2 regions of the Pseudarthrobacter sp. 1C304 genome follow, and region 1 is predicted to be linked to the other one. Evidence: predicted binding sites of a transcription regulator. Region 1 holds the regulator's gene; the other holds the start of a gene.
The links. Region 1 encodes LexA, which represses DNA repair genes until DNA is damaged. Its sites were predicted from a motif close to TCGAACANNTGTTCGA; they were not measured.
Positions count from the first base shown of each region.

Region 2: ACTWQD_RS11590 (LexA family protein) is a predicted target of LexA. The motif match lies at 4,147-4,162, and genes of this name have one in related genera.

Region 1 is NZ_JBQQCH010000004.1:5,305-19,658, reverse strand. Features, by position in the region: gene ACTWQD_RS09525 (helix-turn-helix domain-containing protein) at 76-528, shown strand; gene ACTWQD_RS09520 (MarR family winged helix-turn-helix transcriptional regulator) at 690-1,199, opposite strand; gene ACTWQD_RS09515 (DUF3046 domain-containing protein) at 1,244-1,462, shown strand; gene recA (recombinase RecA) at 1,721-2,773, shown strand; gene ACTWQD_RS09505 (regulatory protein RecX) at 2,958-3,482, shown strand; gene miaB (tRNA (N6-isopentenyl adenosine(37)-C2)-methylthiotransferase MiaB) at 3,521-5,110, shown strand; gene miaA (tRNA (adenosine(37)-N6)-dimethylallyltransferase MiaA) at 5,237-6,124, shown strand; gene dapF (diaminopimelate epimerase) at 6,219-7,175, shown strand; gene ACTWQD_RS09485 (class I SAM-dependent methyltransferase) at 7,156-7,770, opposite strand; gene hflX (GTPase HflX) at 8,295-9,863, shown strand; gene ACTWQD_RS09475 (ATP-dependent DNA helicase) at 9,856-12,030, shown strand; gene lexA (transcriptional repressor LexA) at 12,108-12,857, opposite strand; gene ACTWQD_RS09465 (LysM peptidoglycan-binding domain-containing protein) at 13,367-13,693, shown strand; gene ACTWQD_RS09460 (histidinol-phosphate transaminase) at 13,750-14,354, shown strand, end outside.
Region 2 is NZ_JBQQCH010000005.1:78,077-92,430, reverse strand. Features, by position in the region: gene ACTWQD_RS11610 (hypothetical protein) at 1-118, shown strand, start outside; gene ACTWQD_RS11605 (HtaA domain-containing protein) at 152-649, opposite strand; gene ACTWQD_RS11600 (AfsR/SARP family transcriptional regulator) at 1,373-2,296, shown strand; gene ACTWQD_RS11595 (Y-family DNA polymerase) at 2,304-3,641, opposite strand; gene ACTWQD_RS11590 (LexA family protein) at 3,634-4,065, opposite strand; gene ACTWQD_RS11585 (DNA polymerase IV) at 4,239-5,312, shown strand; gene ACTWQD_RS11580 (DUF6325 family protein) at 5,437-5,910, shown strand; gene ACTWQD_RS11575 (hypothetical protein) at 5,912-6,067, shown strand; gene ACTWQD_RS11570 (hypothetical protein) at 6,285-6,581, shown strand; gene ACTWQD_RS11565 (L-threonylcarbamoyladenylate synthase) at 6,597-7,217, opposite strand; gene ACTWQD_RS11560 (XdhC family protein) at 7,312-8,439, opposite strand; gene ACTWQD_RS11555 (SRPBCC family protein) at 8,432-9,283, opposite strand; gene ACTWQD_RS11550 (vWA domain-containing protein) at 9,274-10,539, opposite strand; gene ACTWQD_RS11545 (AAA family ATPase) at 10,547-11,470, opposite strand; gene ACTWQD_RS11540 (nucleotidyltransferase family protein) at 11,467-12,117, opposite strand; gene ACTWQD_RS11535 (XdhC family protein) at 12,101-13,048, opposite strand; gene ACTWQD_RS11530 (aerobic carbon-monoxide dehydrogenase large subunit) at 13,050-14,354, opposite strand, start outside.

The DNA.
Region 1 (14,354 bases):
GCGCCTAGGATGAAAGCATCATCAGTGTCCGCTTTGACCAGCGGGCTCGACCAAAGAGGGAGCAAGGCGATACAGATGGTAAAGCAGCCCGTATCCGTAAACGGCGTTGTCCGCTGGAAGGATGTGGGCCTCGCCGATCAGGCTAAGAGCGAACAGAAGGAGCGCAAGATGGTTGTACTTCGTCACGAAATCGGTGATGTACTGCGCGATGTCCGCCAACGCCAAGGCCGTACCCTCCGCGAAGTCTCGCACAGTGCCCGCGTTTCCCTGGGCTACCTGAGTGAAGTGGAACGCGGCCAGAAGGAAGCCTCCTCGGAGCTGCTCTCCTCGATCTGCTCGGCCCTGGATGTTCCGCTGTCCAGCATGCTCCGGGAAGTCAGCGACCGTGTCGCCGTCGCCGAGGGCGTTGCCGTTCCGGACACCGTCCCCCAGGAGTTCGCACAGCGCTACGGCCGTGACCTGGACCGTGAACTCAACTCCGACCTCAACGACGAGCTGGCCAAGGGCCTGCTCTCCGGGGCGCGCTAGCCCCGGCACCCCCTACTCGACAAAAGACCCCGGCGGTGTGCCGGGGTCTTTTGCGTACGCCGGGCCCTGCCCGGACCAGAACAGCCGGACCAGAACAGCCGGGCCAGAACACGAGGGCCGGAAGGGGGCCGGCGGGACAGGCTTGTCCCGCGAGGGTTTTGCTAGTGAGGTTCGACCCGGGGAAATCCGTCCCGCTCGTAGGTGGCATTGAGTTTTCCGATATAGCCGGCCAGGGTCTGCAGCTCCTCCAGCGGCCATTCGCCCAGCCGTTCCCGGAACACTTCACGCCGCGCGTCCTGCACCTCGTGCATCTTCTCCTCGCCCGCGGGCGTCAGCCGGATCATCTGCGCCCGGCCGTCGAGCGGGTCCGGTTCCTTGGCCACCAGGCCCAAACGTTCCAAGAAAGCAATCTGCCGGCTCACCGAGGGCTTTCCGACGCCGATGCTGGATGCCAGCTCGGTCAGCCGGATCGCGCCCTCGCGCCGGATCACCGAGAGCAGGCCATAGGCGGCCGGTTCCATATCGGGGTGGACCTGGCGGGAGAGCTGGTGGGAGACGGAACGGGCACGGCGCCATAGCATGCTCAACTGGTGCTCGACGGCGGTCAGGGCGGCTTCGGTGGAATCGTCGGCCGGGCCGGGGATCCGGGGGCTTTCGGCCGGGTTGATCATGGCACCCATTCTAGAGTCTCCCGGGGGCGTGAGAGACTCGAAGGGTGCGAATCAGTGATTTTTGGCGCCTCATGGACGACGAATTCGGGGCCGGGTACTCCCGTGTCCTCAGCAGTTCCCTGGTCCTGGCCGGAGCCGGCGGGCGGACGGCAGACCAGGCCCTGGCCGCCGGCATGCCGCCGAAGCAGGTATGGCTCGCCCTGTGCGACGTGCAGGATGTCCCGCCGGAGCGGCGGCTGGGCCGCGACGTCAAACCGCGCTGAGCCCCGCCGCGGGCGTGGCGTTTCGTCTGATTGGTGTGCCGTTCCGGCGATGTGCCGCTGACACGCCGGACAGATTGTTCGAATATCTGTTCGGGTGGGACTATGCTTTTTGCAGAGTGTTTTCCACATACACGGGGCGAGCAGGAAACTCTGTCGGTGGATGCCAGTAGCGTCAGTAATGACAGAAAACTGATCAAGAACACTACCCGGGGCCCGGCAGGGCCCCTCCACAGCGAGAAAGTATTAGAGGTGTGAACCATGGCCGCAGCCCCGGATCGCCAGAAGGCGCTCGACGCAGCACTTGCCCAGATTGACAAGCAGTTCGGCAAAGGCTCGGTCATGCGCCTTGGCGACGAAGTCCGTGCGCCCATCGAAGTCATCCCGACCGGATCCATCGCCCTGGACGTCGCCCTTGGCATTGGCGGCCTGCCCCGCGGCCGCGTGGTGGAAATCTACGGTCCGGAATCCTCCGGTAAGACCACGGTCGCGCTGCACGCGGTGGCCAATGCCCAGCGCCTGGGCGGCATCGCCGCGTTCATCGACGCCGAGCACGCCCTCGACCCGGAGTACGCCGCCAAGCTGGGCGTCGACACCGATGCCCTCCTCGTCTCCCAGCCGGACACCGGCGAGCAGGCCCTCGAAATCATGGACATGCTGGTGGGGTCCGGCTCGCTGGACATCGTGGTCATCGACTCCGTGGCGGCCCTGGTCCCGCGCGCGGAAATCGAGGGCGACATGGGCGACAGCCACGTCGGCCTGCAGGCGCGCCTCATGAGCCAGGCCCTCCGCAAGATCACCGGCCGCCTGAGCCAGACCAAAACCACGGCCATCTTCATCAACCAGCTGCGCGAAAAGATCGGTGTTTTCTTCGGCTCGCCGGAAACCACCACCGGTGGCAAGGCGCTGAAGTTCTACGCCTCCATCCGTATCGACGTCCGCCGCATCCAGACCCTCAAGGAGGGCGCGGATTCCGTCGGTAACCGCACCAAGGCCAAGATCGTCAAGAACAAGATGGCCCCGCCCTTCAAGATCGCCGAGTTCGACATCATTTACGGCCAGGGCATCTCGCGTGAAGGCGGCATCATTGACATGGGCGTCGAGCACGGCCTGATCAAGAAGTCGGGCTCCTGGTTCACCTATGACGGTGACCAGCTGGGCCAGGGCATGGAGAACTCCCGCCGCTTCCTGCGCGACAACCCCGAACTGGCCGCCGAACTGGAGCGGCTCATCAAAGAGAAGCTCGGCGTTGGCGTGAAGGCTGCCGAGGCGGGCGAGGAATCCCCGAAGCTGAAGGCCGTTGACGGCTTCTAACGCCGGAGCCGGCACCGGGTCGGGGTTCCTTCCCTGGAGCCTTGACCCGGACGGCGATGCGGACCCGCTTGCCGGGTCCGTCAGTCCACGCGGCTCCGGCAGGGGACGCGGAGCCCGCAGTTCTTCCGGGTCCGGGGGTTCGCGCAGCGCAGCTTCCCGGACGGCAGGGGCGCCGTCCCCTGAACTGGATCCGGACGCGGACCCGGCGGGTGTCGCGCGGGCCATCGTCCTGCGGCAGCTGACCAACTCGCCCAAAAGCCGGCTGCAGCTCGCCCGCAAACTGGCCGAACGCCACGTTCCCGACGACGTCGCCGAGGCCGTGCTGGACCGTTTCGAAGAAGTGAAACTGGTCGACGACGCGGACTTCGCCGATATGTGGGTCCGGTCCAGGTCCCAGAACCGCAAGCTCGCCAAGGGCGCCCTCCGCCGGGAACTGGCCGACAAGGGCATCGACGATGCCACGGCGGCCGATGCCCTGGCGCAGCTCAGTGATGCGGACGAGGAATCCGCGGCCCGTGACCTGGTCCAGCGCAAACTCCGCGGCACCACCGGGTTCGCGGACCGTGCCGAGCGGGACAAGACCACCCGCCGGCTGGCTTCCATGCTGGCCCGCAAGGGATACCAGCCGTCCCTGGCATTCCGGATCGTGGACGAAGTGCTCGATGAGGCTGTGTCGGCCGCCGGTGCGGAGCCGGAACCGGATTTCTGAGGCGCCCCGGCCCCGTGCCGACCCGGTACCCTTAACAGGTGAGTTTGACCATTCCCTCCCCAGCAGCCGGCCCCACCCCCTCCACGGACCCAGCGTCCCCGGACACGGCCTCATCGTCCCGCCCCGAGGCTCTTGCGGCCACACCGCAGCCGCGCACTTACCAGGTGCGGACCTTCGGCTGCCAGATGAACGTGCACGACTCCGAACGGATGTCGGGCATGCTCGAGGCCGCCGGCTACGTCCCCTCCGCCGGGGAGCTGGCCGACGTCGTGGTCTTCAACACCTGCGCTGTCCGGGAGAACGCCGACAACAAGCTCTACGGAAACCTCGGCATCCTGGCCCCCGTCAAGGCGGCCAACCCTGGAATGCAGATCGCCGTCGGGGGATGCCTGGCGCAGAAGGACCGCGAGACCATCCTGAAGAAGGCGCCCTGGGTGGATGCCGTGTTCGGCACCCACAACGTCGGCTCCCTGCCGGCCCTCCTGGAACGCGCCCGCCACAACAACGACGCGCAGCTCGAAATCCTCGAATCCCTCGACGTCTTCCCGTCCACGCTGCCCACCAAGCGGGACTCCGTCTACTCGGGCTGGGTGTCGATCTCCGTCGGCTGCAACAACACCTGCACCTTCTGCATCGTCCCGGCCCTGCGCGGGAAGGAAAAGGACCGCCGGCCCGGGGACATCCTGGCTGAGATCCAGGCCCTCGTCGACGACGGCGCCATCGAGGTCACCCTGCTGGGCCAGAACGTGAACTCCTACGGCGTGGAGTTCGGCGACCGGCAGGCGTTCTCCAAACTCCTGCGCGCGTGCGGCGAGATCCCGGGCCTGGAGCGCGTCCGGTTCACCAGCCCGCACCCGGCAGCGTTCACCGACGACGTCATCGATGCCATGGCCGAGACCCCCAACGTCATGCCGCAGCTGCACATGCCGCTGCAGTCCGGTTCGGACAAGGTCCTCAAGGACATGAAGCGCTCCTACCGGTCCACCAAGTTCCTCGGCATCCTGGACAAGGTCCGCGGGAAAATCCCGCACGCGGCCATCTCCACGGACATCATTGTCGGCTTCCCCGGCGAGACCGAAGAAGACTTCCAGGCCACCCTCGACGTCGTGGAGAAGTCCCGCTTCGCCACCGCCTTCACCTTCCAGTACTCCAAGCGGCCGGGCACACCCGCCGCGGAGCTGCCGGGCCAGCTCCCCAAAGCGGTGGTGCAGGAGCGCTTCGAACGCCTCACCGCCCTGCAGGACCGCATCGCCGCCGAAGAGAACGCCCGCCAGCTCGGCCGGCGGGTCGAGGTGATGGTCACCGCCCAGTCCGGGCGCAAGTCGGAAGAAACCCACCGGCTGTCCGGCCGCGCCCAGGACCAGCGCCTGGTCCACTTCTCCGTGCCCGACGGGGCAGAGACACCCCGCCCCGGCGACCTCGTCACCGTCACCATCACGGAGGCCGCGGCGTTCCACCTCGTCGCGGATCCCGCCACAGCCGGCGACTACAGCCTCCGCCGCTCGCGCGCGGGCGACGCCTGGGACAGGTCCCAGGCGGACTCCTGCGGCGCCCCGGCGCCCGGATCCGCGTCGGGTGGAACCGGGGTCTCCCTGGGGATGCCCGCCCTGCCCGTCCGCGGCCGCTAGGCCGTGGCTGCTTCTGTGACATCCCCGCGGGACGCACCCGCAGCCGCCCCAACAGACACCCCAGGGGCCGCAACTGGCCCAAGCCCGGCAGCCGACCCAGGCCCAGCCGCCGCAGGCACGCCACCGGTGATCGCCGTCGTCGGGCCCACCGGCTCCGGCAAGTCCGACCTGGCGGTCTCCCTGGCCCTGGAACTCGGCGGCGAGGTCATCAACGCCGATTCCATGCAGTTCTACCGGGGCATGGACATCGGCACCGCCAAAATCACCGTGGCCGAACGCAGGGGAGTGCCGCACCACCTCCTGGACATCCTGGACGTGACGGAGGAAGCCAGCGTCTCGGATTTCCAGCAGCAGTCCCGTGCACTGATCGCGGACATCCACGCCCGCGGCAAACGTGCCATCCTGGCGGGCGGCTCCGGGCTCTACGTCCGGGCCGCGCTGGACGTGCTGGAATTCCCGGGCACCGATCCTGCCGTCCGGCGCCGGCTCGAAGCCGAACTGGAAACCTCCGGAGCCGCGCCGCTCCGGGCGCGGCTGCAGGACGTGGACCCGGTGTCCGCCGGCCGGCTCGGGGACGCCCGCCGGATCATCCGCGCGCTGGAGGTCTTCGAACTCACCGGGCGGCCCTTCAGCTCCTTCATGCCCACGCGCGAGTATTTCCAGCCCGCCGTGCAGATCGGGCTGGAGGTGGACCGGGAACAGCTCCGGGAGCGGCTGGCCCGCCGCGTCCACACCATGGTGGACAGCGGGCTGCTGGACGAGGTCCGGGCGCTCGACGCCGCCGGTCTCCGGCTCGGCCGGACCGCCCCGCGGGCCCTTGGCTACGCCCAGTTCCTCAAGGTCCTCGACGGCTGCTCCGACACCGCCCGGGCAGCGGAGGAAACCATCATCGCCACCCGGCAGTTCGCCCGCCGCCAGCTCACCTGGTTCCGCGCCGACCCCCGGATCCACTGGCTCGACTGGCAGGACCCTGACCTCGTGGCCAAAGCGGCCGCGCTCTGCATCCCGGGCTGACACACCGCCCCGCGGGGCGGGCGGCCCGTCAGGTTTTCCTGCTGCCCCCGGGCCGGATTGCCGGCGGCCCGGACTGCACCGGTAACCTTGGACCATGGACGAATCCCTGGCCGTGGCCGCTGACCGCAACCCCTCCGCTGACACCGCAGCCCTGAGCGGACTCAAGTTTTCCAAAGGCCACGGCACGGGCAACGACTTTGTCCTCGTGGCCGACCCCAACGGCGCCCTGGCGCTGGCCCCCGAGCAGGTCGCGGCCCTCTGCGACCGCCACCGCGGAATCGGCGGCGACGGGCTGATCCGTGCCGTTCCATCCCGGCTGCTGGCCGAGGGCCAGGAGCTGCTCACCCGGCACCCCGACGCCGAATGGTTCATGGACTACCGCAACGGCGACGGCTCACTCTCCGAGATGTGCGGCAACGGCGTGAGGGTGTTTGTGCACTTCCTCATCGCCGAAGGCCTCGTGGACCTGCCGGCCGGCGAATCGCTGACCATCGGCACCCGCGGCGGCGTGAAAACGATCGTCCGCACCGCCTCGGGCTACGCCGTCGACATGGGCCCCTGGGAGTTCATCTTCCCGGGCGAAGCCACCGCGCGGGCCATGGATTCGCTGGTCAGCGCCTCCGGCCTGGAAGTCGCCCGGCCTGCCCTGTCCGTCAGCATGGGCAACCCGCACACCGTCGTGGCGCTGGCCGAATTGGCCGAGCTGGAGGCCACCCAGCTGTTCACCGCACCCCACGTGGACCCCACCCCTCCGCAGGGAACCAACGTCGAGTTTGTGGTGCCGTCCGAACCGCTGGTCCACGACGGCGTCGGGACCATCACCATGCGCGTCCACGAGCGCGGGGTGGGGGAGACCCAGTCCTGCGGCACCGGCGCCTGCGCAGCGGCCGTCGCCATCCGCCACTGGGCCGGCCAGGGCGCTCCCGACGTGTGGAACGTCCACGTCCCCGGCGGTGTGGTGGGCGTGAAGTTCTTCCTCGGGGCCGAAGGCCACGAGCACGTGGAGCTCAGCGGACCCGCCGTGATCGTCGCTAGTGGGACGCTTTCCTGACCCGGAGGATGCGGAACGACTTCGATGTGCTCTCACGGGTCACCGTGAAGCTGCTGTCCAGCTCCGCCGCGAGCCAGCGCTGCAGCGAATCCGACCCCAGGTTCTTCTGCACCACCAGCCATGCCGAGCCGCCGGGCGCCAGCCGCGGCAGCCACAGCAGCAGCAGCGCGTGGAGTTCGTCCTTGCCGATCCGGATGGGCGGGTTGGACCAGATGGTGTCGAACCGCAGCCCGGGGTCCACGGCGTCGGGCGTGCTGGCCGTGACGTTGCCAAGGCCCAGCAAGGCCGCGTTTTCGTTGGTCAGCGCCACGCAGCGCTCGTTGACGTCCACGGCGTAGACCTGTGCGTGCGGTGCGCGCAGCGCCAGGGTCAGCGCGATCGGACCCCAGCCGCAGCCGATGTCCAGCAGCGTGCCCTGCGGCGCCGGGGCGGGAGCCTCTGCCAGCAGTACCGCGGTGCCCTTGTCGATGCCGTCCGGGCTGAAAATGCCGGAGGACGTCAGCAGCTGCCGGGTCTGCCCGGCAAGCTCCACGGTCAGTGGCTTGCGGGTGAACGGCCCGGCAGGCTGGGCGCTGAAATAGTGTGCAGACTCCATAACTGGCCAGATTAGTTCGACACCCTCCCGGATGGGAAACCGCAGCATGGGAAGCCCCGGGATGGGAAACCGCAGGATGGGAAACCGTGGCGTGCGGCCGGGGGCGGTCAAGCGGTCTGCTAGGCTTAACGACATGTTCCTGAACTTCAAGTAGCCGGCACGGGCCCTTCTTTCACGCAGGTCCCGTCCCCGCAGCGACGCAGGTAGATACCTTCCGCTCAGTGCGCCACCTCCCGATGCTCCTGAAAAGGACCCATCCGCTGGCGCCCGAACTTCTTGAAGTCCGGCAGTGCTCACCAGGGCCCGGCCGAGCGGACCGTTCCTCCCTCCTCAAGGCAAAGCCCACGCCTGATCCTTATCCTTTCCCAGCGCTCCCGACCGGAGCCCAGCACTGCCGCCGGCACCGTTGCCGCAGGCATTCCAGGAGGCCGTGAATGACCACCAGCCGTCAGCCCAGCGCGAATACCGCCCCACACAGCACCGATCGGCATTATTCTGAAACTGCCGAACCTCTAAAGGAGACCATGACCACTCAGCCCAACACCGGACCCGATTCAGCATCCCAGGACATGAGTCCTGCGGAGATCCAGGCTGTCATCGACCGGATCCTCGCCAAGGACACCCCCTCCCGGAACGCGGCCCCGGCCGCCGGCGGGCCCAAACCGGTCCTCGGCAAGGCGCAGGCGATCTCCCGCCTCGACGAAGAACACGGCACCTACGACGGCGACCAGCAGGACCTGCAGGAACGGCACGCCCTGCGCCGCACCGCCGGGCTGTCGACGGAACTCGAAGACGTCACCGAAGTCGAATACCGGCAGCTGCGCCTCGAGCGGGTGGTCCTGGCCGGCCTCTGGACCGAAGGAACCCTCGCCGACGCCGAGAACTCCCTCCGGGAACTGGCTGCCCTCGCCGAGACGGCCGGCTCCGAGGTCCTCGACGGCATCGTCCAGCGCCGCCAGAAGCCCGACCCGGGAACATTCCTCGGCTCCGGCAAGGCGCAGGAACTGAAGGACATCGTCATGTCCACCGGCGCGGACACCGTGGTGGTCGACGCCGAGCTGGCGCCGTCCCAGCGCCGCAGCCTGGAGGACATCGTCAAGGTCAAGGTCATCGACCGGACGGCCCTGATCCTGGACATTTTCGCCCAGCACGCCAAGAGCCGCGAGGGCAAGGCCCAGGTGGAGCTGGCCCAGCTCGAGTACCTTCTCCCGCGCCTGCGCGGCTGGGGTGACTCGATGTCCCGCCAGGCCGGTGGCCAGGTGGGCGGCGCAGGTGCCGGCATGGGTTCGCGTGGTCCCGGTGAAACCAAGATCGAACTGGACCGCCGCCGGATCCGCACCCGGATGGCCAAGCTGCGGCGTGAAATCGCCGCGATGGCGCCGGCCCGCGAAACCAAGCGCGCCAACCGCCGTCGTAACGCCGTACCGTCCGTCGCGATCGCCGGGTACACCAACGCCGGCAAGTCCTCGCTGCTGAACCGACTCACCGACGCCGGCGTCCTGGTGGAGAACGCCCTGTTCGCCACCCTTGACCCGACCGTCCGGAAGGCCGAGACCCCCGACGGGCTGGGCTACACCCTCTCCGACACGGTGGGCTTCGTCCGGTCGCTGCCGACGCAGCTGGTGGAAGCCTTCCGCTCCACCCTGGAGGAAGTCGCCGACGCGGATCTGATCCTGCACGTCGTGGATGTCTCGCACCCGGACCCGGAAGGCCAGATCGCGGCCGTCCGCAAGGTGTTCAGTGAGGTCGACGCCCGCAAGGTGCCCGAGATCATCGTCCTGAACAAGGCCGACGCCGCGGACCCCTACGTCGTCGAACGCCTCAAGCAGCGCGAGCCGCGCCACGTGGTGGTCTCGGCGCGCACGGGCGAAGGAATCCTGGAGCTTCTGGCGGCCATCAGCGAAGGTATTCCGCGGCCCAGCGTCAAGCTGGAACTCCTGATCCCGTACCAGCGCGGAGACCTCCTCAGCAAGCTCCACGAGACCGACGCCGAGATCCTCAGCCTCGACCACGAGGAAGCGGGCACCCGCGCCGTCGTGATGGTGCGTGAGAGACTGGCCGCTGAACTGGATTCGTTCATCGCGCATGACTGAGGCAGCAGTGACCGGCGCGGAGACAGACACGGGCACCGGCATGGACGGCCCAACGGGGGAGGACCCACCGGCTGAAGACCAGGGAAACGCCCGGTCTTCAGCCGGGAAGCGCCCGGCAGGCCGGGGCGGCCGGGACGGCAGCGAGTTCGTCATCGAGCTGCTTGACCGTGCCGTCTCCGGCATGGGCGGCCAAAGCCGCGACGGCCAGCACGAGATGGCCCGGCAGGTGGCGCGCGCCATTGACAGCGGCGACCACCTGCTGGTCCAGGCCGGCACGGGAACCGGCAAATCCCTCGCGTACCTCATCCCGCTGATCGCCCACTCGCTGGACAGCGACAAGCCCACGCTGGTCTCCACCGCCACCCTTGCGCTGCAGACCCAGATCGTGGGCCGGGACCTGCCCCGGCTGCTGAAAACCATCACTCCTGCGCTCGACCGGCCCGTCAAAGTGGCCCTGGTGAAGGGCCGGTCCAACTACGTGTGCCGGCACAAGCTCGAGGGCGGGTTCCCCTCGGAGGAGCCCGCCGAAGGGCAGCTCTTCTCACTCGGCGAAGACACGTCCGTGCCGCACTTCGCCGCTGCCATGGGCGGCCCGTCGTCCCAGCTGGGCAAGGAAGTGGTGCGGCTGCGCGAATGGGCCGAGGACACCGCCACCGGGGACCGCGACGAGCTCTTGCCCGGCGTCACGGACCGGGCCTGGCGGCAGGTCTCCGTCACCTCCATGGAATGCCTCGGCGCGCAGAAATGCCCCCTGGCGGCCGAGTGCTTCAGCGAACTGGCCCGGCAGAACGCCGCGGACGCCGACGTCGTGGTCACCAACCATGCGATGCTGGCCGTCAGCGCCTTCGAGGGGCTCGCCGTGCTTCCGGACTACGACGTTGTGGTGGTGGACGAGGCCCACGAGCTCCAGGACCGGGTCACCGGCGCCGTGTCCGGCCAGCTGTCCGTCGCGATGGTGCACGCCGCCGCGTCCGGGGCGCGGAAGCACACGGGCATCACCGTGGATGCGCTGAACAACGCCGCCGCCAACCTTGAACTGGCCGTGGCCGGAGTCCCCAGCGGGCTGATGCCCAACGGCCTGAACAGCGAACAGCTGGACTGCGTGGACCAGCTGCGGGACGCCTGCCGCGCGGCACTGTCCGACTCCAAGGGGGACAGCGCCACCACGGCCGACGGCGGCCGCCAGCTCGCGCGCTCCCGCCTCATGGTGATCCTGGAACTCTGCGAACGGCTCCTCGCCGCACGCGAAAACCGCGAAGTGGTCTGGTTCTCCCGGAACAGCACCTTCGACCCGCAGCTGGGCTACTCCCAGCCGGACGAAACGGCCCCAGCCCTGATCAACATCGCCCCGCTCAGTGTGGCCGGCCGGCTCCGCGAGGGGCTCTTCGCGGACCACACCGTCATCCTGACCTCGGCCACGCTGGCCATCGGCTCAGCCTTCGAACCCGCCGCCGGCGGACTCGGCCTGGTGGGACCCGGTGCGCCGAGCTGGACCGGGGTGGACGTCGGCTCGCCGTTCGAGTACCCCAAGCAGGGCATCCTGTACGTGGCCAAACACCTCCCCAAGCCCGGCCGCGGCACGTCCCCGGAGGCGCTCGATGAGCTGGAGAAGCTGATCCGGGCCTCCGGCGGCGGGGCACTGTGCCTCTTCTCCTCCCGCCGCGCGGCCGAGGACGCCGCCGAGGCCCTGCGGCCGCGGCTGGGCCTGAGCATCCTCTGCCAGGGCGAGTCGACCATGACGGCGCTGGTGAAACAGTTCGCCGACGAACCGGACACCTGCCTCTTCGGCACCATGTCGCTGTGGCAGGGTGTGGACGTGCCGGGGACCTCGTGCCGGCTTGTTGTCATCGACCGCATTCCGTTTCCGCGGCCCGACGACCCCCTGATGACGGCCCGCTCCCGCGCGGTGGCCCAGGCGGGCGGCAACGGCTTTATGAGTGTCTCGGCCACCCACGCGGCCATCCGCCTCGCCCAGGGCGCCGGCCGGCTGATCCGCACCACGACGGACAGGGGAGTGGTGGCGGTGCTGGATTCACGGCTGTCCACCGAACGTTACGGGGGCTTCCTCCGCGCTGCCCTGCCGCCGTTCTGGCCCACCACCGACCCCGCGGTGGCCCTCGCGGCCCTGGAACGGCTCGCGAAGGAGTCAGGCCAGCCCGCCACATAGTCCGGGGAACGCGAAGGGCCCCGCCGGATGCCGGCGGGGCCCTTCTACGCAGCCGGTGGGGTACCGGCTGGCGGGTCCTAGAGGGAGCGCAGCACCGAGACCACTTTGCCCATGATGACGGCGTGGTCGCCGAGGATGGGCTCGTACTGCGTGTTCTGCGGCAGCAGCCAGGTGTGGCCGTCGCGCTGGCGGAACGTCTTGACGGTGGCCTCGTCGTCCAGCAGTGCGGCCACGATGTCACCGTTGACGGCATCGCCCTGGCGGCGCACCACCACCCAGTCGCCGTCGCAGATCGCGGCGTCGATCATCGAGTCGCCCGCGACCTGGAGCATAAACAGCTCGCCGTGGCCCACCAGCTGGCGCGGCAGCGGCATCACGTCCTCAACGACCTGGTCGGCGAGGATCGGCCCGCCGGCCGCGATCCGGCCCACCAGCGGGACCATGGCGGTGTCCGTGGCGCTGGTCAGCTCCGAGACGGACAGGCCGCCGACGGTGCGCAGGCCGCCCGGCTTCTCGGCGCCTGCGATCTTCGCGGGGCCCTCCTCCAGGGTGAGCGGCATCAGCACTTCCATGGCGCGGGGGCGCTTGGGGTCGCGTCGCAGGTAGCCGAGCTTTTCGAGCTGCGACAGCTGGTGCGTCACGCTGGACAGGCTCGCCAGGCCCACGGTGTCGCCGATCTCGCGCATGGACGGCGGGTACCCGTTGTCCGTGACGGAGCGCTGGATGGTCTCGAGGATCTTCTTTTGCCGGACGGTGAGGCTCTTGGGTGGCCGGGCGGCCTGCGGACCCCGCTGGGAGGCCCTGCCGCCAGTGGCTTGTGCTGCCATGTTCGCCAACGCCTTTCCGTTCCACCCGGCGGCCGTGGCTGCTGCTGCCGGGAACCTCCGGCCTGAAATGTCAGACCCTGCTGATCAACTGCAGAAGTGGTTGTTCTTTGATCGAAACCTGATCCAAACCTTTGGTCGGAATCCTTGATCCAAACGTAGGCCAGCCACACGGCTTTTTCAAACATTTGTTCTAGCGAGTCTCGACAATGTTCGTCAATAAGTGCTAAAACTGAAAAGGCGGTGTTCGAACATGTGTTCTATTCGAAAGTACGGCGGGCACCGCATAACGTTCGGTTGTTTGTTCGAAGGTTAGGCCGGTTGGCGGCGGTAAGTGGAGTACGCCGGACGGCACACAATGGTCCAGGAGGGCTCAGTTCATGTCAGCAACAAGTGCGTTTCACGATACTTTCGGCCGCGACGCTTCCGGCGCCTACGGCCAGCCTGCAGGTGGTCCGGCCGGCCGCGGTTCTGCCGGGGGCGGTTCTACCAGTGCCGGCCCTGCCGGGACGGTGAAGCCGCGGCAGGCGCCGCTCCGGCTGACCAGGCGCGGGCGGTTTGTCTTCATCGGTGTTCCCCTGATCCTGCTGGCCGCCCTGGTGCTTTCGTTCAGCGGCTTCTTCAACGCCCCGGCCAAGGCCGCGGAGTCGGCGTCCGAGCTGTCACCCACGCCGACGGTGACGGTCACCGTGCAGCCCGGTGAGTCGCTGTGGGCCATCGCGGAGACCGTGGCCCCCGAGCGCGACCCCCGCGACGTCGTCGCCGACATCGTCCAGCTGAACAACCTTGAGGCAGCCCGCGTGGTGCCCGGCCAGGCGCTCTTCATCCCCGCCGGGTAGGGCCGCCCACCCGTCACAGTTTCGGCCGCCGCCGGGATCTCACTTAAACTGGTGGAGTGACTGACCAGCTAGAGCGCCTGAACCGACTTCCCCTCCGGACGAATCTCCGGGGCCTGACCCCGTACGGGGCGCCCCAGCTGGACGTCCCCATCCTGCTCAATGTCAACGAGAACACCCACGGCGTCCCCGCCGATGTGCGCGCCGCCATCTCCGAGGCGGTCGCCGCCGCCGCAGTGGGACTGAACCGCTACCCGGACCGCGAATTCACGGAGCTCCGCGAGGCCCTGGCCGAGTATCTGGGGCACGGCCTGGGGCCGGACAACATCTGGGCCGCGAACGGCTCCAACGAGGTGCTCCAGCAGATCCTCCAGGCTTTCGGCGGTCCTGGCCGCACCGCCCTCGGGTTCCCTCCCACATACTCCATGTACCCGCTGCTGGCCTCCGGCACGGACACCGCGTACATCACCGGAACCCGCGCCGCCGACTACGGACTGAGTGCCGAATCGGCCGCCCGCCAGGTCCGCGAGCTCCAGCCGAACATCGTGTTCCTGTGCTCCCCGAACAACCCCACCGGCACCGGCCTTGGCCTGGACGTCGTCGAGGCCGTCTACGAGGCCGGCGAAGCGAGCCAGACCATTGTGATCGTGGACGAGGCGTACCA
Region 2 (14,354 bases), on a different contig from region 1:
GGGCAGCGTGAGTGCCACCGGGGGACCGCACGTTGTCCTGCGCAGCGACGTCTCGGGCTGGCTGTTCGGTGCTTCGTCCCCGGTACCCGAAGTGCCCGAATCGCAGCGGGAGCCGTAGCGGGCGCTGCGCTGCAGGTCCCCGGTACCTGGCCTAGCTGGCAATCCGGATGGTGAGCGGATCCATCGGCTGGCCGGCGGCGTACTGCCCGTCGAAGAGCTCGGATCCCTCCGGAGAAATGACCACGCCGACGTGCTCCCACACCAGGGACCCGTCGACGGGCCGGGGCGTCGAAGGGCTGAGGAAGCCGACGGCGGTGCGGTCCGGGCCGTCGCCGGTGCTGATGCTCAGCACGCCGCTGCCGCTGGTGAAGGTGATCCACGGGTTCAGCAGCCGGACCAGGAGCATGCCATGGTGCCCGGCGAGCCGGACGTCCCCCCGGAAGCGGATCACACCGGTGCCGCGGCCGGCGTCGTAGTCGGACGATTCAAAGCTGAAGCAGAAGCCGGAGGTCGCGGAGACGGTCGCCCCGCCGGTCGCTGAGACGGACCCGTCCGGCAGGCTCCCGATGTAGTCCAGGAAGCTGCGCTTGATGGCCCAACCCAGGCCCAGCGGGGGCAGCGGATCGGGGGAAGCGGTCGCTGGGTGCACGTAAGTTCTCCTGTGACTGAAAAGCAGATCTCTCTGAGCATATCGGCGGATTGCCCCTCTGATGAACTGCCGCCGGTGAGTGTGACATCCGGTTATCCACCCCGGGTCAGGGCCAGGGGCAGTGGCAGGCAGAATTGCGCCCGGCGAACATGCCCGGAAACGGGCCGGAACGCCGGCGTCGTATAAATTCACTGGGGGAAATACACGCATTATCCGGCGGCGTTACCCGGGCGGGGCGGGCCCGCGGAACAGGCTGTCCACACGGGCCGGCCTGCATCTGGCTGCTGCGAACGCGCGGCCCTGGCCGGCCACAGCCGTACAGGGCGGACCGCTGCCCTTGCTGCCCGGCCTGTGGGTACGGGCAGCGCCTGATCTGCGACGATGCCCGCGTCAGCCGCTGTTTGGTCCTGTCGGGGCCCTGATGTGCGTACTCGATGCGGCGTTGCAGGACAGCGGCGCCGATACCTGCCCCCGGGCCCCGGTACTCACATTGCCAGTGTCAAATACTTGGTGCCAATCCCGGGTGTACCCGAGTTTTCTCACGGTAAAGGATCGGGTAGCTCCATTGCTTGTTGGCCCCTGATTTGCGTGTCACGGTTTTCCTAGAAAGCCGGAGGGAAGAGAGTCTCAGAGCGTTCTTCATCTAATTTCTTCCGGCTCTCCGAAAAGGCAAAAAGGTTAAAAATGGGGAAATCGGAGACCAACGTGGACAAATTGGGTGGAATGACGCCCGGGATTTCTGTTCGGCTGTTCGGAACGTTCGAAATCCGGCGCGACGGCGCAGTGCTGACGGCCGCAGACATGGGCGGCTGCAAGCCCCGGCACATCCTGGAAATTCTGCTGCTGAATCTTGGGACACCTGTTTCCAAGACCCGGCTCGTGGAGATCCTGTGGGGACCGCAGGCCAGCGGCGGTGCCGTGGCGACCCTGGAGAGCTACGTCAGCGGCATCCGCAGGGCAATCCAGCCCGGCAACACCAAGACCGGCCCGCTTCGCACCGCGAACAGCGGCTACGTGCTGGACCCGCAGCTCGTGGAACTGGACCTCTCGGCGTTCCGCCAGCGGCTCCTCGCAGCCCGCCACGCTGCCCCGGCCGAGGCCCACGCCCTGTCAATGGAGGCCTTGGAGCTGGCGGCCGAGCCCCTGCTGGGATTTGAACTCGTGGCCGACTGGGCAGAAGAGGCGCGGGCCCGGCACGCTGCGGACAAGGTCGCAGCCCAGATCCTTGCGGCCGAGACCGCGGCCTTCCTCGACAAGCCCGAGCTGACCATTTCCCTGGCGCAGACCGCAGTCCAGTCCGAGCCGCTGAACGAACGTGCCTGGACCATCCTGGTCGCAGGGTACGAGCAGGCCGGCCTCCCGGTGGAGGGGCTTGCCGCCTACGAACGCTGCCGCCGGCTCTTCGACCGCGACCTGGGCTGCACTCCCGGTCCCGCCCTGCAGGCCGCCCACCTGAGGCTGCTGCGACAGCGCGCCGAGGGAAACACCGAACTCTCGGAAGTCCTGGCCGCCCTCCTCTACCTGGGCGAACGCCTGCACGGCCCCAAATGCACGCAGCATGCCGCCGAGGAATCCCGGCGGATGCAGGAGAACGCAGGCAAGGTCCTCGACGCCTTCCTGCAGCAGGCCCTGGCAGCCGCCGTCTGACCGCAGTTCACATGGCTTTGACCACCGGCAGCTCGGTCCAGTCCGTGGTGTACCGGGGGGACATCATGCCGCGCTTCATGGTCCAGTCCGGGCCGTTGCGGAGCCCGGCGTGGCCCAGCCCGATGGAACCGCGGCCGTAGCGCCGGCTGATGTCTTCCAGCAGCGGACCGATGCCGCGTTCCTCGTGCGGGTTCGCGAAGACCGCCAAGGGTGCCTGTTGGCCGGCGGGACGCAGATCGGTCACCATGATCCCGGCCTTGGCATACCTGACGCCGTCGTCAATCCGGGGGAGCAGGGTGTGGGCCGCCCGCGCCAGGAGGACGGGGTCGGCGGTGGGCATCGGCAAGGTGACGCACACGGAGGGGTACACGCTCCCCAGCGGGTTATAGGCGGACGTGGCGGCGAAGGCCGTCAGCACCTTTGCCTGGAGCCCGTGCTTCGCCAGCCGTGCGCTGGCCTGCTGGGCGTAGACGCTGAGGACCTGGCGGAGCGCGGTGCCGGTGGTGATCGGGGCGGCGAAGGAACGGCTGAAGATGAGCTGGTCGCGGCCGATCCGTTCTTCTTCCAACGGGATGCACGGAGTCCCCTGGAGCTCCAAGACGGTCCGCATCAGCACCACCGAAAAGCGGTCCCTGATCCGGACGGGGTCCGCCCGCGCCAGATCCAGGACGGAGTGGATTCCCTGCCCGTTCAGCCGTTTGGTCAGCCGCGCAGCCACGCCCCAGAGCTCGATGACGGACAATCCCGCCATCAGCTTCTCCCGCTGGCCGGCGGGCACAGCGTCCCAGTGGCAGACGCCGTCGAACGCCGGATTGTGCTTGGCCCACTTGTTTGCCAGCTTGGCCAGGGTCTTGGTGCCGGCAATGCCCACGCAGACGGGGACTCCAATGTTCCGGCGCACGGCGGTCTTCATGGCGAAGCCCTGCCGCTGCAGTTCCTCCGGGGTGCCTTTGACGCCGAGGAACGCCTCATCGATGCTGTACATCTCCAGCCATGCCGAGTAGCGGCCCAGGAGTTCCATCACCCGGGCGCTGATGTCACCGTAGAGCTCGTAGTTGCTGGAACGGGCCACCAGGCCCCATTCTTTCGCCCTCGGTGCGAGCTTGAACCACGGTTCGCCGAGGGGGATGCCGAGTGCCTTTGCCTCGGGGGAGCGGGTGACGGCGCAGCCGTCGTTGTTGGAGAGCACCACCAGGGGGCGGCCTTCCAGGGCAGGGTCGAAGGCGCGTTCAGCGCTGGCGTAGAAACAGTTGACGTCGACGAGCGCGATGCTGCCCGGACCGGCGATGGCCCTGGAGTGCGTTGGCCCGGACTGCGGTGTCCTGGAACGCGCTGTCCTAGACATGGTGCAGGCAGCGGGTTGCAACGCCCCAAATGACGAGGTCCGACAGGTCAGGCACCCTGATGTCCGGGTAGCGGGGGTTCTCCGCCCGCAGCACCACGCCCGACGCCGTGAGGCTCAGCCGCTTGACGGTGAGCTCCCCGTCGAGGACCGCGACGACGACGCAGCCGTCGCGTGGCTCGAGCGCCCGGTTCACAATCAGCTCGTCGCCGTCGCTGATCCCGGCGCCGTCCATGGAGTCCCCGGAAACCCGCACGACGTAGGTGCTGGTGATGTCCTTGATGAGGTGCGCATTGAGGTCGATGCGGCCGTCGAAGTAGTCCTGCGCGGGGGACGGGTAGCCGGCGGCAACCGGGACCGGAGAGATCAGGACCGACAGAAGGGAAGTGCCCGCGTCGATCACACGGGGCCCGATGATGACGCCCACAACCCACCTCCACAACACAGCGCAACTCCACGCCGCAACTCCACGCCGCGATAAAGCACCGCAACAACATACCCGCGATATTCGAACATATATTCGATACGTCCAGTGTAGTCCTGAGCCCGGACATCCGGCAGACTGATGCCTGCCGGGGGCGTTTGGGGCAGACTGGTGGCGTGAGCGGAATCCGGTGGGTGCTGCACGTGGATCTCGACCAGTTCATCGCGGCGGTCGAGGTGCTCCGGCGGCCGGAACTGGCGGGCAAGCCGGTCATCGTCGGCGGTCGGGGGGACCCCACGGAACGCGCGGTGGTGTCAACCGCATCGTACGAGGCGAGGGCATTCGGCGTCGGTTCCGGCATGCCCCTGCGCATTGCGGCCCGGAAAGTGCCCGACGCTGTGATCCTGCCCGTCGACCAGGAGGCCTACCTGGCGGCGTCTGAGACAGTGATGGCCGTCCTGCGCTCGCAGCCGGGCGCCACCGTGCAGGTGCTGGGCTGGGATGAGGCCTTTGTCGGCGTTGAGGCAGAGAACCCGGAAGCCTATGCCCGGCAGATGCAGGCCGCCGTCCTGGAACGGACGCAGCTGCACTGCAGCGTGGGCATCGGCGACACCCTGGTCCGGGCCAAGAACGCCACCGGTTTCGGCAAGCCGGCCGGCGTCTCCCGCCTCACGGCCGCGAACTGGCTTGAGGTCATGGGCGGCCGGCCCACCAAGGATTTGTGGGGTGTCGGAACGCGGGTGTCGGCCCGCCTGGCCAAGCTCGGCATTAACACCGTCGCCGAGCTCGCCGCGGCCGATCCCCAGGGCCTGGTGCCGGAGTTCGGCCCCAAAATGGGGCCTTGGTACGCGGAACTGGGACGCGGGGACGGCGCCAGTGTTGTGGACGACACCCCGTGGGTTGCCCGCGGGCACAGCCGCGAGACCACCTTTCAGCGGGACCTGACCGAGCCCGGCCAGGTGGATGACGCCGTGCGGGAGCTGGCAGCGCGTGTCCTTGAGGATGTTGCCGCTGAAGGGCGGCCCGTCATCGGGCTGACCCTGAAGGTCCGGTATGCGCCGTTTATCACCAGGACCCACGCACGGAAGATTCCCGGGACCTTCGACCGGGATGAGATCCTCGCACGGGCAGTGGACCTCGCAGCCGGGATCGAGGCGGACCGTCCGGTCCGGCTCTTGGGTCTGAGGGCCGAAATGGCAATGCCCGACGATGCCCGCAAGGGGCACACGCCAACGCGCGGCGGGTGGTGACGGCGACCGGGCCGCCTGAGGTCACCCGGAGCGGGTGAGGCGCCGCGCCGCACCGCGGACGCAAGATGGGACTGCGGCGGTCCGTCCGGCCGCCTCAAAACCAACCAGAACGGAGGCCACCAGCATGGCTGAGACAGTGGACGAACTAGGGCCGGTGGACTGGCTCGTTGTGGAGTTCCCCGGGCCGAACTTCGGCAACGGCCAGATCGCCCCGTTCCTGGCGGACCTGGTCCAGCGTGACCTCATCAGGGTGCTCGACATGGTGTTCCTGCGGAAGACCGAGGACGGCACGCTTGAGACCGCGGAAATCTCCGACCTCGACGAGAGCCAACTCGGCGAGATTCGCATGGCCGAGGCCGAACTGGCCATGGTGCTCTCCGAACAGGACGTCATGGACCTGGCCGAGACGATCGAGCCCGGCCACTCCGCCGCGGTTCTTGTTTGGGAGAACCAATGGGCTGCCCCGTTCGGCGCGGCCATCCGCAAAGCCGGCGGACAGCTCGTGGCCAGCGGCAGGATACCCACCCAGGCCGTCATCGCCGCCTTCCAGGCCGACGCCGATGCCGAGTCACCCGAAGCAACGAAGGAAGGAGCCTGACATGCCACTGGCAGCACGACGCAGGCGCAGGACCGCCGCCGCCGTCGGCGGAGCAATCGTCGTCGCCCACGGGATCAACCGTCGGCACGACCGGCGGGACGACCGGCGGGACGACCGCGGAGACCGGCGGGAAGACCGCCGCGACCGCCGCGACTGACACCGTTTCACGACAGGGCCGGCTCCCGGTCCACGCAGGTGCGCTTGATTCTTTCCGGATCAGGCGCACCTGCTTCGTGCGGCCGTAGTCCGCCGTTGGGCACCGCGGTGTTAGCTTGGTCACGTGCCGGGTTTTCGGGCAAAATGAGCGCGCGGCGGACCCCATACTTGGAATGACCCCGGCGGATTCTTCCCACCGCCCGGCGTGAGGAGGGGCCATGAAAACCTTGATGATTCTGCAGAACACCGTGAAACGTACCGTCAGGAACGAGTACTTTCCCGCCGCGGCCGTGCTGGCCGGCGTGGTGCTGTTTTGGGGTCTCGGGTTCTTCGGCGGGCTGTCCCTCCTGAGCGACCACCAGACGCTGCTGACCACGCTCAGCTGGCTGCTCTTCGTCTACGCCGCGGCCGTGCTCACGCCCCTGGCAGGGCTCCTGGCCGTGGCGGACCTGACCCGGCGCTGGCTGCGGAACCGGGCGTCCCGTGCTGCCGAGGCAGGGACTGCGTCCGCGTAGCGGCACCGGGCAGGGCTATTCGAACCGCGCCGGGTCTCCCATGCCGCGCCGGACGACCTCCGCGGTCCCGCTGGAGTAGTCCACCACGGTGGTGGGTTCCGCGCCGCAGTCACCGGAGTCGATCACGGCGTCCACCACGTGCTCCAGCCGTTCCTTGATCTCCCAGCCCTGCGTCAGCGGCTCTTCCTCATCCGGCAGCAGCAGCGTGCTGGAGAGCAGCGGTTCGCCGAGCTCTGCCAGCAGGGCCTGGACCACCTTGTTGTCCGGGATCCGCACGCCCACCGTCTTCTTCTTCGGGTGCAGGAGCCGCTTGGGAACCTCTTTGGTGGCCGGCAGGATAAACGTGTAGCTCCCCGGGGTCACGGCCTTGATGCTGCGGAACACGTCATTGTCGATCTGCACGAACTGGCCCAGCTGCGCGAAGTCCTTGCAGACCAGGGTGAAGTGGTGCTTGCTGTCGAGCTGGCGGATGGCCCGGATCCGGTCCAGGGCCTCCTTGTTCCCGAGCTGCGCCCCCAGCGCGTAGCAGGAATCGGTGGGATAGGCGATCAGCCCGCCGGAACGGAGGATTTCCACCGCCTGGCTGATGGAGCGCGGCTGGGGATTGTCAGGGTGAACGTCGAAATATCTCGCCATGGGACGAGCTTACGCCCGACGGCGGTACAGGAGCCCCAGGCGGCCGGCGCAGGGCCTCGTGGCTGACCACGGGCGGCCCGGTCAGCGGCGGCGGTCAGTGCTGCTCGTCGTGGTGGATGCGCTCGTCGAGGTGCCGCAGCGGCTCCCCGCTGCCGCTCCACTGCTTGGCGATGAATTCCGCGGCGATGGACACCGCCGTCTCCTCCGGGGTCCGGGCCCCCAGATCGAGGCCCACGGGGCTGTGCAGCCGCGCCAGCTCCTCGTCGCCCAGCCCGGCCTGGCGCAACCTGGAGATGCGGTCTGCATGCGTCCGGCGCGATCCCATGGCCCCGATGAAGGCGACCGGCCGGCCCCGGAGGGCCACCTCCAGCAGCGGGATGTCGAATTTCGGATCGTGGGTGAGGACGCACATGACAGTGCGTTCGTCCACCAGGCCCTGTTCCTCCTGCTCGGCCAGATAGCGGTGCGGCCAGGCGTTGACCACTTCAGCCGCGTCGGGAAAGCGGGCGGACGTGGCGAAAACGGCCCGCGCGTCGCACACCGTGACCCGGTACCCCAGGAAGGTGCCGAGCCGGGCGAGCGCGGAGGCGAAGTCGATGGCGCCGAAGACCAGCATCCGCGGCGGCGGGGCGTAGCTGGCGAAGAAGACCCGCATGCCCTCGTCCAGCCGCTCCCCGTCGGGGCCGTAGCCCAGGATGCCTGAGCGCCCGGCGGCCAGGAGTCCCTGGGTGTCATCGCCCACGGCATGGTTGGCCCGCTCCGACCCGAGGTTCCCCTCGAAGCCGTCCGGCCGCACCACCAGGTGCCTGCCCAGCCAGCTGCTGTCCGGGTGTTCAATGACCGTGGCCACCCCCACGCGGTGCCCGCCGTCGATATCCGCCCGGACGGCGTCGAGTTCGGCGAAGCTCCGCTTCGAGACGGGTTCCACGAAAATGTCGATGATCCCGCCGCAGGTCAGCCCGACGGCGAACGCATCGTCGTCGCTGATGCCGTAGCGCACCAGGACGGGCGTGCCGTCCGCCTTGACCTGGGTGGCCAGCTCGAACACGGCGCCTTCGACGCAGCCGCCGGAGACCGAACCCACCGCTTCCCCGCCGGCCGTGACCAGCATGGACGCGCCGGGGAGCCGCGGGGCTGACTTGAAGGTGTCCACCACGGTGGCCAGACCGGCGGTGTCACCCTTCCGCCAGCCCGGCATCAGGGCTGCCAGGACGTCACGCACGGTCGGTCTTCAGCCTCCCGACGGCCCGCACCAGCCGGAACGCGGAGTGCCGGCCCGCCCAGTAGGACACGCAGGCCACCACGGCCACAAGCGCCAGGACTTTCCCGGGGCTGGCCAACTGCTCCGCTGCCATTGACTTTGCGAGGCTGAGGGCATCCAGGCTGCCCGCGGGGGCGGCCGGGCCCGCAGTACGGGCCACTGCAGGCGCGGGCACAGCCGCCGGCGGCACGCCCGGCAGTTCCGCGGCCGGCGCCGGGGGAGTTGGTGCGGCCACCTTGGCCGACGCGGCCTGCGCTGCGGCAGCCTCCGACGCCGGCACAGGCTCCGGCACGGCTGTTTCCGGTCCTCCTCCCGCGCCCGGTCCTCCCCCCGCGGCGGCTCCTTCCCCCGTGCCAGGGGAAGCGATCATGGCCTGCAGGCTCTGTGCAAACAGGGCCATCATCTGCTCGGTCACGCTGCCGATCACGCCTTTGCCCATGGCGGCGGCCTTGCCGGACAGGGAGAGGTCGGCACTGACGGTTCCGCGGGTGGTGCCGCCGGCCTCCTCCGCCAGCTGCAGGGTCACCGTGGCTTCCGCCGTGCCCTGCCCGCGGGTTTCCTGGGCTTTGCCGCCGAGGACGGCGCGGTGGTCGGCGGCGTTGCGCTCGATGACGTTGAGCAGCCCCTTGTACTGCATGTTCACGGGGCCCAGCTTGACCGTCATCCCCACCTGGTAGGCGTCGTCGGAAAGCTTGTTCAGGATCTTGGCGCCCGGGACGCAGCCGGCCACGCGTTCGAAGTCCATGATGGTGTCCCAGACGGTGTCGATCGGTGCGACCACCGAAAAAGCGCTGTCTATCTGCATGAGTTCCCTCTTTCTTTCAGTGATGTCCCGCCGCCGCGGATTGCGGCCGCCACTTCAGCAAGCGCCGCATAGCTGTGCCCGCTCACGAATGTGTCGCAGAACGGCAGGGCCGCCGCCATGCCGCCGGCCAGCGGCTGGTACCCGGGTGCGGCTTTGCGCGGATTGACCCAGATGATGGTGTGCGCCAGGCGGCGCAGCCGGGCCATCTGCGCCGCGACGTTGCCAGGATCCTCCTGCGCCCAGCCGTCCGAGAAGATCACCACCACCGCTCCCCGTGCCAGCCCGCGGCGGCCGTGTTCGTCGACAAAGCGCCGGATGCTGTCCGCGATCCGGGTCCCGCCGGACCAGTCCGGCGCGGCGTCGGCTGCCCGGGCCAGGGCCTCGTCCGGGTCGCGCAGCGCCAGCTGCCGGGTCAGGCGGGTCAGCCGGGTGGAGAACACAAAGGCCTCGGCGCCGGCGGTGGCCACGGCGCCCTGCAACAGTGCGACGAAGATCCGCGCGTACGGTTCCATCGAACCGGACACATCGCACAGCAGCACCAGTTTGCGGCGCTGCTCGCGGCGCCGGGCATACAGCAGCCGGGTGGTGTCGCTGCCTGAACGCCGGGCGGCGCGGACCGTGGCCCGGACGTCCAGCCGGGCGCTGCTGTGGGCAGATTTGCGGGTGCGGCGGCTGCGGCGCGTTGGTGTGGCGAGCAGCAGCCGGGCAGCCAGCCGCCGGATTTCCAGGACTTCCTCGCCGGTGAGCTGTGCGAACGAGGTCGCGTGCAGCCGTTCCTCGGGGGATGCCATGGCCAGTACGGCTTCCCGCCCGGGGGTGTGGTCCCCGCTGCTGTCCGCTCCGGCGGAGGCAACCGCCGGCGTGGTCCGGGGGTGCGCGGGAGCCCGTCCGGGGGCGCGGTCCTCGGCCGGGGACGGGCGGGTGCGGGCGTCCGCCTGGACGGCTGGAGGGGACCCAGGTGCCGCAGCGGCTGGGTGCGGTGCGGCGGGGTCGAAGCCGCCGCGGAAGACCGCGGCGAAGACGGAGTCGAACACCGGCAGCTGGTCGCGCGCGGACACCAGCACCACGCGGGACGCCCAGTAGAGCTTCCCGACGTCCGAGGGCGGGACCAGGCGGAGAGCCTCGGCCAGCCGCACGGCCCGGTCCGGCGAGCAGGTCAGCCCGGCCCGGCGGAGGGCCGTGACGAACGCCGCAGACAAGGCGGCCGCCTTCACCTCCGGGACGGCCGCGGCCCGGGTGCGCTGGGTCCCGGCCATCAGCGCCTCACCCGTCCGTGCCGGCGACGAGCCAGCCGGCCCCGCGGGCGCCGACCAGTTCCAGGTCGTCCCGGTTCTTGACGATCGAGCCGAGGGTCGCCTCCGCCGTCGCGGCGTCGATGCGTTTGATGCCCAGCACGGCGAGCGCCGACACCCAGTCGATGGCCTCGGAGATCCCGGGCGGCTTGGCAAGGTCCAGGGTGCGCAGCTTGGTGATCACTGCGGCGGCCTGCAGCGCGAGCGGGCCGCTGCTGGCCGGCACCTTGCGGCGGACGATTTCGGCGATCCGTTCCGGGCCGGGGTAGTCGATCCAGTGGTAGAGGCACCGCCGGGTCAGGGCGTCGTGCAGGTCCCTGGTGCGGTTGGACGTCAGGATCACGATCGGAGGGTGGGTGGCGCGGATGGTGCCCAGTTCCGGAATGGTCACCGCGGCCTCGGCCAGCAGTTCGAAGGTGAACGCCTCGAATTCGGCGTCGGCGCGGTCGATCTCATCCAGCAGGAGGACCGCCGGGCGCGGGCCGGGATGCTCGATGGCCTGCAGCAGCGGCCGGCGGAGCAGGTACTCCGGGGCGAAGAGGTCCGTTTCGGTGACCGCGGCGTCACGCACTTCCGCCAGCCGGATCCCGAGCAGCTGCCGCTGATGGTTCCACTCATAGAGGGCCTCGCCGGCGTCGATTCCCTCGTAGCACTGCAGCCGGTACAGGGGCGTGTCCAGCAGTCCGGCCAGGGCCTTCGCCGCCTCGGTCTTGCCCACGCCCGCCTCGCCTTCGAGCAGGATGGGCTGCGGCAGCCGGACCGCCAGGAACAGGGCTGTGGCCAGTCCGACGTCGGCAAGGTAGTCGTTGCGCTCCAGCGCCGAGACCAGGGTGTCGACGTCGGGAATCCGCCGCCGGACGTCCTCCTCCGCGCCGATGCGCGCCGCTGTGCTCACTGGGCCCCCTCCAGCGCGGCCAGGATCCGGCGGTAGTCCTCGTCCGTGTCCACGTCCAGGGGCACGGTTCCCGGCACGGGGAGTTCGACGACGTCGCCCGCCCGCTGCGCCAGCAACCTCCAGACCGCCTTGTCGCCGTGCAGGGCGGCCAGCTCCGGAAACATCCGCCGGGTGAACGCGAGCGGGTGCCCGACGCCGTCGTCATACCGGCAGACGGCGATGCCGGGTGCGCCTTGGCCGGCGTCGGCGCCTGCCGCGAACAGCAGCTCCGCCAGCGCCCGAGCGGTGGCCGCCCGGACTTCCGGCTGGTCCCCGAGCAGAAGGACGACGGCGTCCGTGTCCGGGTGGAGCGCGGCGATGCCTGCGGCGATCGAGGAGGAACAGCCCTCGCCGAAGTCCGGATTGAGCACGATGTCGCAGCCGGTGGTGTCGACCGTGCGCTGCACCTTCGCGGCCGAGCCCCCGAGGGCCAGTACCGTCTGGTCGAAGCCGCAGTCCCGGGCGGTCGCCAGCACGGCATCGAGGAGCACGCCCCGCCCGTAGGGGAGGAGCTGCTTGGGCCGGCCGAGGCGCCACGAGGCCCCGGCCGCCAGGATCAGCCCTGCCGTCCCGTGCTGCGCGGGCGGATGTTCAGGGAGTGAGGGCATAGCGCTCCGGATCTTTGCGGAAGGCGGCGCGGCAGCCGGGGCAACAGAAGTACACGGTAACTCCGTTGTGCTCGAGCTGCAGGGCGGATTCCCCTGTGGTGACCGTCATGCCGCAGACGGGGTCGGTCGCCGTCGCCGGGGCATCCTCCGCCGGAGGACGCGCTGCCGCGGGCACGGGCGACGGCACTGGCAGCGGGGTGGTGGGCCGGGCTTTGGCCCTCTCCTGGACCAGCTGCGCCAGAATGGACAGCGCGATCTCCCCGGGGGTGCGGGCACCCAGCGGCAGCCCGGCCGGGGTGAACACCCGCGAGCGCTGCGCCGGGTCGACGTCGAGGGATTCCAGCACCGCGGCGCCCCGGGTTCCGCTGGCCACCAGCGCGACGTACGGCACTCCGGCGCGGAGGGCCGCCTCCAGCGCGGTCTCCTCGGCCTTGCCGTGGGACGCCACGATCAGCGCGGCATCATCCGGCCGGGGTTTTGCGGAGTCCCCGTCGGTGAGTTCCATGGCCAGGCCCACACCGGCGCCGAGCGTCCCGAGGGCCTGCGCCACGGGCGTGGTGCCCACCACCAGCACCCGCGGCGCCGGAACGCGCGGCTGGAGGAAAATGTCGATCGCCCCGCCGCTCAGGCAGGGGTTGGACACTTCCACCGCGCCTTCCCCGGCGCTCCGGGACGGTTCACCGGGCACCACCCGCAGCAGCAGCGGCTCCTGGGATGCGAGGACCTGCAGGCTGTACTCCCGCACCGAGGACTCGACGCAGTTTCCGCCGACGAAGCCCCGGATGTCGCCGCCGGCCAGCACCAGGGCGGTGTCGCCGGCGTGGGCGCTGGTGGGGCGCTGGGCGCGGACCACGGTGGCGTGCACGAACGGCTCGCGGCGGGAGGCCAGGTCATCGGCCAGGGCCGCGAGGGATTCTCCGGTCGGCGCCATGTCAGATCGGTGGCCTTGCCCGGCCCTGCATGGCCGCCCAGACCCGGGCCGGGGTGCAGGGCATGTCCATGTGCACCACCCCGAAGGGCGCCAGCGCGTCGACGACGGCGTTCACGATCGCCGGCGGTGAGCCGACCGTGGCCGACTCGCCGATGCCCTTGGCCCCGATGGGATGGTGCGGCGACGGGGTGACCGTGAAGCCGGTCTCCCAGTCCGGGACTTCCATGGCGGTGGGGATCAGGTAGTCCATAAAGGACCCGCCCAGGCAGTTGCCGTCCGCGTCGAACTCGATGATCTCCATGAGGGCCATCCCGACGCCGTCGGTCAGCCCGCCATGCACCTGGCCTTCGATGATCATCGGGTTGATCCGGGTGCCGCAGTCGTCCACCGCGATGAAGCGGCGCACCTTGACGTGCCCGGTGCCCGGATCGACGTCGACCACGCAGATGTACGCGCCGAAGGGAAACGTCAGGTTCGGCGGGTCGTAGGTCACCTCCGCGTCGAGGTTGCCGTCGACCCCTTCCGGCAGCGTCATGGTGCCGTGGGCGGCCATGGCGATTTCCGAGATGGTCTTCCCTGCGCTGGGATCGCCCTTGACGTACCAGCGGCCCTTTTCCCACTCGAGGTCCTCCGGCCGGGTTTCCAGCATGGCCGCCGCGATCAGCTTCGCCTTCTCCCGCACCTTCCGGGCGACGAGCGCGACGGCGCCGCCGCTCACCGGCGTCGAACGGCTGCCGTACGTGCCCAGGCCGAACGGCGTCTGGTCCGTGTCGCCGTGGACGACGTCGATGTCCTCCGGCGGGATGCCGAGTTCCTCGGCGACAATCTGCGCGAAGGTGGTCTCGTGGCCCTGGCCCTGGCTTTGCACCGAGAGACGGACCACGGCCTTGCCGGTGGGATGGACCCGCAGTTCGGCGCCGTCGGCCATGCCGAGGCCCACAATGTCGAAGTGCTTGCGGGGGCCTGCGCCCACGGTCTCGGTGAAGAAGGAGATGCCGATCCCCATCAGTTCGCCGCGCTCCCGCTTTTCCTTTTGCTCGCGGCGGAGGTCGTCGTAGCCGGCCAGCTGCATGGACAGCCGCATGGCCGGTTCGTAGTTGCCGGAGTCGTAGACCCAGCCGGTCTTGTTGGCGTAGGGGAACTGCTCGGGCTTAATGAAGTTCTTCAGCCGCAGTTCGGCCGGGTCCATCTCCAGCTTGCGGGCCAGGATGTCCACCATCCGCTCCACGAGGTACACCGCTTCGGTGACGCGGAAGGAACAGGCATAGGCCACCCCGCCCGGCGCCTTGTTCGTGTAGACGCCGGT